Regions from separate parts of the Acidovorax sp. GW823-FHT05D11 genome, predicted to be linked through region 1. Evidence: predicted binding sites of a transcription regulator. Region 1 holds the regulator's gene; the other holds the start of a gene.
What was found. Region 1 encodes FNR, which switches genes on or off when oxygen is low (the NO sensors DNR and NnrR bind a similar motif). Its sites were predicted from a motif close to TTGATNNNNATCAA; they were not measured.
Positions count from the first base shown of each region.

Region 2: the regulator FNR is predicted to act here: its motif matches at 4,203-4,216, upstream of clpB (ATP-dependent chaperone ClpB).

Region 1 is NZ_CM179502.1:2,052,777-2,059,834, reverse strand. Features, by position in the region: gene AC3RCE_RS09450 (cyclic di-GMP phosphodiesterase) at 1-691, opposite strand, end outside; gene AC3RCE_RS09445 (sulfite exporter TauE/SafE family protein) at 902-1,660, opposite strand; gene hemN (oxygen-independent coproporphyrinogen III oxidase) at 1,666-3,048, opposite strand; gene fnr (fumarate/nitrate reduction transcriptional regulator Fnr) at 3,235-3,957, shown strand; gene AC3RCE_RS09430 (hypothetical protein) at 4,023-4,316, opposite strand; gene AC3RCE_RS09425 (FixH family protein) at 4,368-4,649, opposite strand; gene ccoG (cytochrome c oxidase accessory protein CcoG) at 4,722-6,167, opposite strand; gene ccoP (cytochrome-c oxidase, cbb3-type subunit III) at 6,256-7,058, opposite strand, start outside.
Region 2 is NZ_CM179502.1:3,915,754-3,922,811, forward strand. Features, by position in the region: gene AC3RCE_RS18035 (coniferyl aldehyde dehydrogenase) at 1-965, opposite strand, end outside; gene AC3RCE_RS18040 (hypothetical protein) at 1,086-1,445, opposite strand; gene clpB (ATP-dependent chaperone ClpB) at 1,521-4,127, opposite strand; gene AC3RCE_RS18050 (IPTL-CTERM sorting domain-containing protein) at 4,287-7,058, opposite strand, start outside.

The DNA.
Region 1 (7,058 bases):
CCATGGGGATCATCGAGGGTGTGGGCTGGCGCAGGTTCGGCGGCAGCTTGAGCTTGCCCAGGTCATGGATCAGGGCCGCGATGCCGAGATCATGCAGCTCGGAGCTCTTCATGCCCAGGGCACGGCCCAGCAGCAGGGAGATCACCATCACGTTGATGGGGTGCAGGGCATTGCGCTCGCCAACGCCCTCCGACAGCAACCGGATGACGGAGTCACCGTTCTCGAGGAGTTCCGACACGCAGCCAGCCACCAGCGCATCGCCCTTGGTGCGGGCCTGGTCCGGGTGCTCGGACGCAACGCGTTCGAGTGCCTGGTACTGCCGGGTGGCCTCTCCGAACCGCTGGTTGCAGGCCGCCAAGGTGCGGTTCTGCGCCTCCAGCAATTCGCGCCGGCGCTGCGCCTCCGGGTCCACGGTGGCCGTGGCGCCGGGGGCATCCGGTCCCTGGGCCGAGGGCACCGTCATCTCCGGCACGCTCCAGGCGGCCGGAACCAGCTCTCTTTGCTCCGGATCGCTTTTCTTGGGGACGTATCGCACCTCGGTGAGCCCCAGTTCCCGCAACGTCGCGATCTGGTCCGCCGATGCCACCCGGAAACTGCTCACCGGGAACGGATGGTGCATCCAGCCCACATCGAGCTGGATGTACATGCCGACGCGCAGTTGGCTGATATCGATGAGGATGGAGGAGTTCACTTCGGGGCGCGCGAAACATGGAGACGTGAATGCCACCAATAGTTACACAGATTATCGCCAGTTCGAAGGCCTTGTCGAAGGAGCCCACCCGCGCCGCGGCGGCACGGCAACACTTGCCTGCCCGAAGGCGCGGGGCGGGGCAATCCCCCTCATGGGGATGTGGGTTACCGAGACCGCCGCGCCCTCAGGCCGCCGCGGCGCGAATGCACGCTAGCGGCACCACAGCGAGGGTTTGTAGACGAGGTCCATCCACAGTGCCCAGCTTGCCACCGCGCAGAGCAGGCCACCGGCGGCGCGCGTCCCCCAGTCCGCGCGCACGGTGTTGAGCCGGGCCCGCAACCGCGTCCAGGCCCAGGGCCCGCCGACCAGCCAGACGCCGCTGCCAATGCCAAAAAGCGCCATGGACAATGCGCCCTCCAGGGGCCCTCCGCTCAAGGCAGCCACCAGCAGCGCCGAATACAGCAAGCCACAGGGCATCAGCGCCCAGAGAAACCCCGCGGCAAGAATGCCCCCCGGTGCACGGACCAGAGGCCTCACGCGCTCCCACACGCCACGGCCCGCCTGCTCCACCCAGAGCGGCTGCCGCGCCTGGACCATCAGCATCAGCCCCCACGCCATCACCGCGACGTGCATCAAGGTCCACGCCGGGCGCAGTGCCATGGTCTGCTGAGTGAGCCACGCCAGGCTGTCCATGGCCAGGGCGGCCAGCCCGCCCGCCAGCGCATATCCCGTCAGGCGGCCCGCATGAAAGGCCACGGCCCGCCGGGCCACGCCACCGCGCGGTGCCCACCGCACCGCCTGCACCTTCGGGGGAGCCCCCTCCGCCGGCGCCCCGGCGCCCGGGGCGGATGCGCAGCCCGCGCTCCCCTGCCCCACCACGGCGCCACAAGGTGCCGAGCACATGGCCAGGCAATGGGACCCGCCAACGAGCCCCATCAACAAGGCAGTCGAGGCAACCGTTGCAAGCATGGGATTCAGATGATGCGTGAAAAACGCGCGCGGTTGCGGTCTGCCTGCAGATATCGGTCGAAAACCATGGCGATGCCGCGCACGAAGAACCAGCCCATGGCCGTGACCTCGACACCGTCGGGCCTCACCTTGACCAGCCCCTGCTCGGCCATGGTGTCGAGTTGCGCCAGTTCGGCGGAGAAATAGTGCCGAAAATCGAGAAGCCAGGCCTGTTCCATGGGCTCGAACAGCAGTTCTCCCTGGCACATCAAGGACATGATGACGGCGCGGCGCACGAGGTCGTCCCGCGTCAGGGCCAAGCCACGCACCACGGGCAGACGCCCCTGGTTCAGCAGGTCGTAGTACTCATCCAGGGTCTTGGCGTTCTGGCTGTAGGTGGCGCCGACCCTGCCAATGGCCGACACGCCCAGGCCGATCAGGTCGCAGTCGGGCTGGGTGCTGTAGCCCTGGAAGTTACGGTGCAGGCGGCCCTGCCGCTTGGCGACGGCCAGCGAGTCCTCCGGCAGCGCGAAGTGGTCCATCCCCACATACACATAGCCGGCGCCCATGAACGCGTCGAGCGAACGGGAGAGCATCGACACCTTGCCGGAGGCTGCGGGCAGTTCGGCGGAGAGGATGCGGCGCTGGGGCTTGAACCGCTCCGGCAGGTGGGCATAGGCATACAGCGCAATGCGATCAGGCCGCAACTGAACCACCTGCGCCAGCGTACGGTCGAACGACTCCGGCGTCTGGCGCGGCAACCCGTAGATCAGGTCCACATTGATCGATTCGAAGCCGAGCGAGCGCGCGGATTCCACCAGCGAAAACACCTGTTCGGCGGGCTGGATGCGGTGCACCGCCTTCTGGACCTCGGGGTCAAAATCCTGCACGCCAAAACTCAGCCGGTTGAATCCAAGCTCCGCGAGCACGGCAAGCCGGTCGGCATTGACGGTACGGGGGTCCACCTCGATCGAGTACTCCCCGCCCGGCGCCAGGGTGAAGCTGCGCTGGAGCATCGCCATGAGTTCCCGCAAGCCATCGTCCGACAGGAAGGTGGGAGTGCCGCCGCCCAGGTGCAGCTGGCTCACCACCTGGCCCGTGCCGCAGTGCGCCGTGTGCAGATCGATCTCGCGGCTGAGATAGCGCAGATAGACTTCAGCCCGGTCGTGGTGCTTGGTGATGATCTTGTTGCAGGCGCAGTAGTAGCACAGCGACTCGCAAAAGGGGATGTGCACATACAGGGACAAGGGCAGCGCCTTGGTCAGGGTGCCCATGCGGCGCTGCTCGAGGGCGAGGGCGTAGTCCTCCTGGCCGAAGGCTTCCACAAACCGGTCGGCCGTCGGATAGGAGGTATAGCGGGGGCCTGGTACGTCAAAACGGCGCAGCAGGTCAGGCGAAACAGCGGTCATGGGGCGAATCCTTGCGTACACCTTGACTGTGCCGTAAGCTGCTCCCCATGTCCTTGACATGAATCAAGTGATGGAGTGGCCGGAACAGCGACAATTTGATGCATGTCAGTCGCCTGCCCGCCCTCCAAGAGACTCCCTCTTCGGCCATCGGGCGGTATGCTCGAAACCTAACTCCGCCCTGTGCCTATGAACCCGCTCACCATCAAAGTCGCCTGTTCCAATTGCAACCTGCGCGAGCTGTGCATGCCGGTGGGCCTGAGCGAAGAGCAACTGCACCGCATCGACGAGGTCGTTGCAGTTCGCCGCAAGGTGAAGCGCGGCGGCACGCTGTTTCGCAATGGTGAGTCGTTCACCTCGCTTTATGCCATCCGCACCGGCTTTTTCAAGACCTGCGTGGCCACCGAGGACGGACGCGACCAAGTCACGGGGTTCCAGATGGCGGGCGAGATCATCGGCCTGGACGGCATCGTGAATGACCACCACACCTGCGATGCGGTGGCCCTGGAAGACGCCGAGGTCTGCGTCATGCCGTTTGACCGCATCGAGGAACTGTCCCGCGAGGTCACCGCGCTGCAGCACCACGTGCACAAGATCATGAGCCGCGAGATCGTGCGCGAACACGGCGTGATGCTGCTGCTGGGCAGCATGCGTGCCGAGGAGCGCCTGGCAGCGTTCCTGCTCAATCTGGTGCAGCGCCTGCACGCCCGCGGATTCTCGCAGTCCGAGCTGGTGCTGCGCATGACGCGCGAGGAGATCGGCAGCTACCTGGGCCTCAAGCTCGAGACCGTGAGCCGCACCTTCTCCAAGTTTGTGGAAGAAGGCATTGTCGAAGTCAAGCAGCGCCATGTCCGCATCCTCGAGACCGACGCGCTCAAGCGCATCGTGAACAACCAGTCCGCCTGCCACTGAGCAAGGCGAGCCAGGTCCGCCCGTCCCGGCAACGCCTTGCCACCGGAGCCCGGCCGGTGCGCTGTTCAAGGGCAGGATGATGTCTTTCGGCAATCATCAGGGCGCTCGCCTTCGGGCACGGGGCAGCGGTTGAGTTCAAAGGGCGACATTGCCAGCAGCGTGGTCAACGCGCTGGAGGCCATGGTGATGGCCCAGAACGCAAAGAACGCGAGCGTGTAGACGCCCTGGCGCGACAGGGCCAGCGGCTGCCCGAACCAATGCAGGTCCTGCGGGTCCACCATCGCAAAAACCAGCATCTCCATCGCGCCCGCCATCAGAAAGGCGGGCCATGCAATCCACATCAGGCGTTGCGTCCACATCGGGGTTGTCTCCTGGTAAGGCCGCGCAGACCCGCTGCTCGGCCAGGGGTTTCAGCGTGGCTGGTCCTGAACCGGTGTCGCCGCGTGGTTGCGGCCCTTCATAGCCGGGGCCAGGCTCTTCTCCGGAGCCTCCAGCGTCTTGTTGATTTCGATGCCCTGGCGGTAGTAGTCCTCGGCGACCACGGGGTCTGGCCGCGAAATCGCCAGCCACAGCGTGACAAAGCCCGCCACGATGACGATGGCAGGGCCGGCGATGATCAGCCAGACGTGGCCGAATTTCCACCAGGGCGCAGCGGTGGCGGGGGCGGAGCCGATGGCTGGATTGGATGGCATGGGTGCTTGCTCCTCAAAAATCTTCTCGGTCATACAACGTCCCCGGGGCCGTGCACCGGGGTGCACGTCGCCTCATCGGGGCACCAGGAATACGGACTTCTCGGTCACATGGGCCGCAGCGCCCACCGCCTGCACATCGAACTGCACGGCATGGGAGCCCGGGGGCGCGGAGCCATACGGTATCTGCAGGCGCACGGCCACCCACCGGGACTCCGCGGGGCCAATGTCCACCTCGGCTTCAGAGGCCACCTCCAGCCCGTCCAGGCCGCGGGCGCCGATGCGGTAGCGCTGGGGGCCTTCGGTGGCGTTCATGATCTGCAGGCGGTAGATATTCTCCAGCTTGCCGCCCGCCACGATGCGCGACAGGGCCGCGCGGTCGCGCACCACATCCACCTTGAGCGGCGTGCGGGTGACCAGGCTGGCCATCATGCCCACGCACAGTGCCACCAGCACGGCGGTGTAGATCAGCACGCGAGGCCGCAGGACGCGCCGCAGGATCTGCGACTGGCTCCAGCGCTGCGCCACGCCGTTCTGCGTGGAAAAGCGGATCAGCCCCCGGGGGTAGTGCATCTTGTCCATCACCGTGTTGCACGCATCCACGCACAGTCCGCAGCCAATGCACTCGTACTGCAGGCCCTTGCGGATATCGATGCCCACGGGACACACCTGCACGCACAGGGTGCAGTCAATGCAGTCACCCAGGCCCTTGGCCTTGTGGTCGATCGTCTTGTTGCGCGGGCCGCGCGGCTCGCCGCGTTCCACGTCATAGCTCACGATCAGGGTGTCCCGGTCGAACATCGCGCTCTGAAAGCGCGCGTAGGGGCACATGTACTTGCACACCTGCTCGCGCATGTAGCCCGCATTGCCATACGTGGCAAAGCCGTAGAACAGCACCCAGAATATCTGCCAGTTGCCCTGCAGCGCCAGCAGTTCCGCGCCGAGCTCACGAATGGGCACGAAATAGCCCACGAACGTGAACCCCGTCCACAGCGCCACGGTGATCCATACCACCTGTTTGAGAAACTTCTTGCGGATCTTCTCGAAGCTCCAGGGCCCGTTGTCCAGCCGCAACCGGGCACTGCGATCGCCTTCGATCTTGTGCTCGATCCACATGAACATTTCGGTGTAGACCGTCTGGGGACAGGCGAAACCGCACCACAGCCGCCCCGCCACGGCCGTGAACAGGAAAAGCGACAGCGCCGAGATGATGAGCAGGCCCGTGAGATAGATGAAGTCCTGCGGATAGAGCACCAGCCCGAAAATATAGAACCGCCGTGCCCCCAGGTCGAACAGCACCATCTGGCGCTGCCCCCACTCGAACCAGGGAAGGCCGTAAAAGACCAGCTGCGTGAGAAACACCATGCCCCAGCGCCAGCGTGCGAACAGGCCACTGATGGAGCGCGGGTAAATCTTCTTCTGCGCTTCGTACAAGGAGACGATCTCGCCCTCGGACGAGGCATCGGATGCAACCGGTGCAATCGGAATGACCTTGCGGGCTGGCCCGCTGGGTGGCTTCATGGTGGTGTCGACCTATTGGCTTGGTGTGTCTTCAGCAATGGGGCAAAAAGCCGGGCGCAGCGCCAGGGGGCGCGCCACCCGGCCCGGATCAGCGCACCGCGGCAGCCTGCTTGCCGTTGGACAGGCCCCATACGTACGCAGACAGCACGCCGATCTGCGCTTCCGTCAACTTGTCGGCCTGGGCCGGCATCTGGTTGACCTTGCCGTTGTTGACCATGGCGGTAATGGCCGCCTCGCCCCAGCCATGCAGCCAGACGTCGTCGGTCAGATTGGGGGCACCCAGCGCCTGGTTGCCCTTGCCGTCCATGCCATGGCAGGCCGCGCATGCCGTGAACTTGGACTTGCCCAGCGAAGCACGCAGCGAATCGTGCGGGCTGCCCGACAGGCTCAGCACATAGTGCGACAGGTTGCGCACGTCTTCGGGCGTGCCCACTGCGGCCGCCATGGGAGGCATGTTGCCCACACGGCCCTTCTCGATCGTTTCACGGATCTTCTCGGGCGCCCCGCCATGGAGCCAGTCACCGTCCGCCAGATTGGGGAAACCCTTGCTGCCGCGCGCGTCGGAACCATGGCACTGAGCGCAGTTGTTCATGAACAGGCGCTCGCCAATGGCCTGGGCCTGCGGGTCCCTGGCCACGTCTTCCGGCTTCATCGAGGCGAAACGGGCATACAGCGGCTCCAGTTCAGCCTTGGCCTTGGCCATCTCGGCTTCGTATTCGCCCTTCTGCGTCCAGTTCAGCTTGCCGGTGAAACTGCCAAGGCCTGGGTAGGCGGCCAGGTAGCCGAAGCCGAAGACGATGGTGATGACGAACAGCCAGACCCACCAACGCGGCAGGGGGTTGTTCATTTCGACCAGGTCCTCGTCCCAGACGTGGCCCGTGGTGTTGTCGG
Region 2 (7,058 bases), 1.9 Mb from region 1:
ACGACAGGCTTGCCCTCGGCCGGCTCGATGGTCTGCACCTCGGCGCCCTGGGTCTGCGCCTGCTGCAGCATGGTGCGCAGGCGGGCATGGTGGCGCGCCGTGATGATGGAGGCGTAGTCCGCATTGCCCTCGATGGTGGGAAACAGTCGGCCCACGGCGGCCCGGTAGGCCTGCGCGAACTCCCCCTCGCGGCCCCGGGGGAGCAGCACATAGTCGGGGGCAATGCAGGTCTGGCCCGCGTTGAGCAGCTTGCCGTGCGCGATCTTGAGCGCCGCGTCCTGCATGTCGCAATGGCCGTCGATGATGCACGGCGATTTGCCGCCCAGCTCCAGCGTGGTGGGCGTGAGGTGCTGCGCCGCCGCCTGGGCCACCTTGCGGCCCACGGCGGTGGAGCCGGTGAACACCAGGTGGTCGAACGGCAGCGACGCGAACAGCGCCGACAGGTTCGCATCGCCCTGCACCACGCAGAACTCGTCGGGCGAAAAGAACTGCGCCACCAGCAGCGCCAGCTGCGCCGAGGTGTGCGGCGTGAGCTCGCTGGGCTTGAGCATCACGCGGTTGCCCGCCGCCAGCGCGGTGATGGCGGGCGCCAGGGCCAGCTGGACGGGGTAGTTCCACGGCGCGATCACACCGACCACCCCCAGGGGCTGGCGCTGGACCCAGGCACGGGCGGGCTGCAGGTACAGCGGCGTGCGCACTTTCCGGGGCTTCATCCATTTCGCCAGATGGCGCAGCGTGTGCGACAGCAGGGTGCGCAGCACGAAGAAATCGGCCACCTCGGTCAGGCGCGGGGAGCGCATGCCGAAATCGGCCTGCACCGCAGCCGCCAGCACCGGGCCGTGCTCGTTGAGCATCTTGGACAGGCGCAGCAGCCGCTCGCGGCGCACCAGCAGCGGCACATCGACATGCTCGCGGCTGGCCTGGCGTTGAAGATCGAAGTGGGCGTGGATATCGGCAGGTGTCATGGTCGGATCATAGAAGACGCCCCGACAGGCGCGCCACGAAAAAACCGGGGAGGCAGGGCGCGGACGGGCCGCGCAGGCGGGGGCGCCGCGCAGTGCAAGAAGGCAGGGTGCGGCGCCGGGTCAGCGCACGTCCCGCGCCTCGACGTCGGTCACCTCGGCGGCGCCGGGCAGGATGCCGCCACGGCGCGACGCGGCCGCGGCCTCGCCGCCGGCATCGTCGGGCGCGGGCGCCGGGCCACGGCGGCCGGACGACCAGCGCTCGGTGGAGCGGAACACGGTGCTGAAACCCGTGCGGGGGTCCATGCGCATCACCCAGGGGGTCACCGGCTGGCCGGTGAGGCGCGCCCAGCCTGCGCGCAGCGCCCACACCAGCGCCAGCACCATCACGGCGACCAGCAGGCTGGCGAACAGCACCAAGCCCATGGCGATGACCACCACCCGCAGCAACAGGCGCACAACGCCCGCAACAAATTCATTCAAACGACACCTCTCCTTCACAACTTGGGGTCGGGATTGCAGCCCTGGCCAGCGCCGCAATCCCTTTCCCGGCCCACATCACTCCTGCGGGGCCACGCCGAACTGGAACACACCCGGCTCCAGCACGGGGTTCACGGTGACCGGAATCACGCTCTTGGGCGGGAAACGCCCTTCCAGCAACAACTTGGACAGCGGGTTCTCGATGCGCTGCTGGATCGCCCGCTTGAGCGGCCGCGCGCCGAACACCGGGTCGAACCCCACCTTGGCCAATTCTGCCAAGGCCGCATCCGACACCTGCAATTCCAAATCCATCTTGGCCAGCCGGGATTGCAGCAGCTGCAGCTGGATCCTGGCGATCGAGGCGATGTGCTGCGCGTCCAGCGCGTGGAACACCACGGTCTCGTCGATGCGGTTGAGGAACTCGGGCCGGAAGTGGTTCTTGAGCTCGCCCCACACCGCTTCCTTGATGTCCTCGGAGTCCTGTCCGACCATGGCCTGGATCAGGTGCGAGCCGATGTTGCTCGTCATCACGATCACCGTGTTCTTGAAGTCCACGGTGCGGCCCTGGCCGTCGGTCAGGCGGCCGTCGTCCAGCACCTGCAGCAGCACGTTGAACACATCCGGGTGGGCTTTCTCCACCTCGTCGAGCAGCAGCACGCTGTAGGGCTTGCGGCGCACGGCCTCCGTGAGGTAGCCACCCTCCTCGTAGCCCACGTAGCCGGGCGGCGCGCCGATCAGGCGGGCCACCGAGTGCTTTTCCATGAACTCGCTCATGTCGATGCGCACCAGGTGGTCCTCGCTGTCGAACAGGAAGCCCGCCAGCGCCTTGCACAGCTCGGTCTTGCCCACGCCCGTGGGGCCCAGGAACAGGAACGAGCCCGTGGGGCGGTTGGGGTCACTCAGGCCCGAGCGCGAACGGCGGATGGCGTTGGCCACGGCGGCGATCGCCTCCTCCTGGCCCACCACGCGTTCATGCAGCTTGGCCTCCATCAGCAGGAGCTTGTCCTTTTCGCCCTGCATCATCTTGGCCACCGGAATGCCCGTGGCGCGGCTCACCACCTCGGCAATTTCTTCGGCACCCACCTGTGTGCGCAGCAGGCGGCGGGTGGCTGGGGCGCCGTCCTTGCCATCCTCCTGCGCCTGCGCTTCCTTCAGCTGCTTTTCCAGGTCGGGCAGCTTGCCGTACTGCAGCTCGGCCACCTTGTTGAAGTCGCCCTTGCGGGTGAATTCCTCGATCTGGAACTTGAGCTTGTCGATGGCTTCGCGCACGTGCGCGCTGCCCTGCGCCTGGGCCTTTTCGGACTGCCAGATCTCGTCGTAGTCGGCGATTTCCTTTTGCAGCTTGGCGATCTCTTCCTCGATGAGCGCAAAGCGCTTTTGCGAGGATTCGTCCTTTTCGCGGCGCACGGCCTCGCGCTCGATCTGCAGCTGGATCAGGCGGCGGTCGAGCTTGTCCATCACCTCGGGCTTGGAGTCCATCTCGATCTTGATCTTGGACGCGGCCTCGTCGATGAGGTCAATCGCCTTGTCGGGCAGGAAGCGGTCGGTGATGTAGCGGTTGGACAGCTCGGCCGCGGCCACGATGGCCGGATCGGTGATGTCCACACCGTGGTGCACCTCGTACTTCTCCTGCAGGCCGCGCAGGATGGCGATGGTCGCCTCCACGGTGGGTTCGCCCACGAGGATCTTCTGGAAGCGCCGCTCCAGCGCGGCGTCCTTCTCGATGTACTTGCGGTACTCGTCGAGCGTGGTCGCACCCACGCAGTGCAGCTCGCCGCGCGCAAGCGCTGGCTTGAGCATGTTGCCCGCGTCCATCGCGCCCTCGGCCTTGCCCGCGCCCACCATGGTGTGCAGCTCGTCGATGAAGACTATTGTTTGCCCCTCGTCCTTGGCCAGTTCGTTCAGCACGGTCTTCAGGCGCTCCTCGAACTCGCCGCGGAACTTGGCGCCCGCGAGCAGCGCCGCCATGTCCAGCGACAGCACGCGCTTGTTCTTGAGCGACTCGGGCACCTCGCCGGCCACGATGCGCTGGGCCAGGCCTTCGACGATGGCCGTCTTGCCCACGCCGGGCTCGCCGATGAGCACCGGGTTGTTCTTGGTGCGGCGCTGCAGCACCTGGATGGCGCGGCGGATCTCGTCGTCGCGGCCGATCACGGGGTCGAGCTTGCCGATGCGCGCGCGCTCGGTCAGGTCGATGCAGTACTTGGCCAGGGCGCCGCGCTGGCCCTCGGCCTCGGCACTGTCCATCTTCTGGCCGCCGCGCACGGCATCGATGGCGGCTTCCAGGCTCTTGCGCGTCAGGCCGTTGTCCTTGGCGATCTTGGCGGCCTCGCCCTTGCTGTCGATCACGGCCAGCAGGAACAGCTCGCTGGCGATGAACTGGTCGCCGCGCTTGATGGCCTCCTTCTCGGTGGCCTGCAGCACGCGGCCGAGCTCCGGGCCGCCCTGCACCTGCTCGTTGCCCTGCACCTGGGGCAGGCGCTTGACGGCGGCCTCGGCCGCAGCCAGCAGGCCGGGCACATTGGCGCCCGCACGCTGCAGCAGCGCCTTGGGGCCGTCGTCCTGCTTGAGCATGGCCACGAGCATGTGCACGGGCTCGATGTAGGCGTGGTCATTGCCCAGGGCGATGCTCTGGGCATCGCTCAGGGCTTCCTGGAACTTGGTGGTGAATTTGTCGAGACGCATGGTGGATGTCCTCCGAATTGCAGAGCACTTGAGGCGGGGTATGCCTGATTTCAAGACACTGCCCCCGCCCACCGATTGACCTGCGTCAGCGAATCATCCAGCCGATGGCTTCCCCATTAGCTACCATTTTTATAGCCGCCAGCGCTTTACCATCAAGCGCTAGCGGCTGATTTCTCTCGAAACTCCGGACCAGGTACCGGCCCAGTGGGCCCGCAGGGCCGTGCGCCGGCCGCCCCGCAAGGCCAGCAACCCCAGAAGGGCAGCCAGCCCACCCAGGCCCCCGGCCGACAGCGTGGGGATCGCCACCGGGCCAGGCGCCAGCAGCACGGGGACGACAGGGTCGTTGATGGTGCCATCCTGCGCGCCAAAGCTGTCGTCCCCCCAGCCACCGTCCGTCACATCGTAGGTCACGGTGTTGCCGCTGATCTGCAGGTTCACGGGGTCGTAGTATCGGCTGGAGGAAGGGCTGTCGGGTGTGGGCCCGTACTTCTTCACGGTGAAGCCCGTGAGGTCTGGAAAGGTCACCGCCACACGCACCGTCTCACCCGGCTGGCAATGGATGAGCCGCAGGCGGAACGCCCCGTGCGGCAAGGTGGCGCCGGGGTACGGCGCCGGCGCCGCCACCGGGCCGGTGCCCGCCAGGTCCAGCTGGCAGCCCGTGCTGCCATCCACCACGCCCACGTTGACGGGCCCCGATCCGGTGTTCGTGGGTGTGGGCAGGGTTTCAAAACGCGCCTGCACGGTGCAGGCGGCCGTCACCGCTGCCGTGGTGTAGGTGCTACCGGCCAGGCTGCCGCCACAGCCCGCCACGGACGCGATGCGGTAACCCGCGCCGGGCGTGACGGTGAAGGCCTGCGTCTGTCCCTGCGCCACGTCGACCGTGCCGGCCGGGCCGATGCTGCCACCCGAGCCCGCCAGGGCCGTGACCGCGTGCCGGACCGTCTGGTCGCGGACCACGGTGATGGTGTACGTCCGGCGGGCCACGCCGTTCTGCGCGAGCACCTCCACCTGGATCACATTGGTACCCGGCACCAGGGCCAGGGGCGGCGTCGCGGAGCCGCTGGCCACGGGCGTGCCGTTCACGGTGATGGAGGCCCCGGCATCGGCGGCGACGGGCGTCAGGGAAAGCGCGGTCACCGCATGCGGCACGCCAGCCGCATACGCCGCCACCTGCGGCTGGAACGCGGGGCTGAGGACACCCTGCGACAGCGCCAGGGACGCCAATGCGGCATCGGCCGACGGGGAGGCATTCATCAGCACCGTGATGCCCGCGATACCGTTGGCAATGGCGACGTCCGGCCTGCCGTCGCCATTGAAATCGGCCACCGCCATCTGCTCGGCCGTGCCTCCGGTGAACCGCGCGACAGGCAGGCCCAGCGCGCCCACCCCGGCCTGCCCGCGCAGGATGGCGATCCCACCCGACGCGTCGGCGCCCACCACGTCGGGCAGCCCGTCGCCATCGAAATCCGCGGCCGCGAGCGCCTTGGCCGCGAGCCCTGCGCCGTACTGTCCCACCACGCCCAGCGCCTGCCCGGGCGCCGCGGCCAGGGACGCGATCTGCGTGCCGGCGGCCGTGAACACCCCCGCCCGCCCCGCGACGCCCCACCCCGCGACCGCGCCCAGCGGGCCGGCCGAGACAGGCAGGTAGACCGGCTCCAGCGGCTGCGAAGCGGCGGACAGCGAAGTGCCCACGGTGCCCGCCGAGGTCGCGGCCACCAGGTCGGTGCGCCCATCCTGGTTGACATCGACCGGCGCGAAGCCCCGCACGCCCTGCCACACCGTCATGTCCAGCATGTCGACGGCGCCTTGGGGCGTGACGCCCACCCATCGGATGGCTTCGAGCGAGCTGGTCGTCTCCAGCGCCCACACGGCGGCATGGGCAGGGTAGCCCGGCCCGCGAAATGTCCCGGTGACGATCGACCTGGGCGACAGCCCGGTAAAGAAACCCTGGCCCGCCAGGGAGAAGTCGCCCGCCCCCCGGCCCAGATAGACCATGACGCTCCGGTCGGTTTCGCTGACCACCGCCAGGTCCGTGTGGCCATCCCCGTCGAGGTCGCCAGCGGCCAGCGCGCGCACCTGCGCCCCGGTATCGAGCCGCGTGGACAACACGAAGCCGCCCTGGCCATCGCCCCGCAGGATCCAGACGCTGGATTCATCCGCGTAGGCGACGGCCAGGTCGATCCGCCCGTCCTCGTTGAAGTCGGCCACCGCCACCGCGCGCGCGTCCCGCTCGGGGATGCCGTAGCTGCGTGCGGCGGCAAAGTGGCCCGCGCCGTCTCCCAGCAACCGGACCATTCGCCCGCCCCACCCGTTGGCCACGGCAATGTCCGGGTGGCCGTCGCCGTTGAAATCGGCCACCGCCAGGGTGCTTTCGTCATCACCCACCGAGTACTCCTGGCCTCCTGCGTTGAAGCCGAACCCGCCACCGGCGAGGCCGGGCCACACCACAACGGTGCCGCTGGAGCGCGCGAGCACCAGGTCCGCCCGTCCATCGCCCGTGGCATCCACGATGGCAGCGCTCGAGAACCATCCGGGGGAGCCCACGCCGCGGCGTGAAAAGTTTCCCGTGCCGTCCCCGGTCAGGAGGATCGGGCTGGCCGAGGTGTTCTGCACCAGCGCCAGGATGTCCAGGTGGCCGTCTCCGTTGGCATCGCCGACGGCCACGAAAGGCACGTACTCATCGCCCGTCAGGCGCTGGGCCGCCGCGAAGCCGCCCGCGCCGTCTCCCCGCAGCCAGAAGACGCCATCGCCCGAGCCCACCACGATGTCGGCATGCCCGTCTTCATTCCAGTCGCCCGAGACGATGCGTGTCGTCGACACGCCCATGCCGATCTCCGTGCGGGGACGCCCATCCAGCCGGCCTGTCCCGTCGCCCCACAGCACCGAAACCCCCTTGGCCGCGCCCGAGAAGACCGCAACGGCCACGTCCAG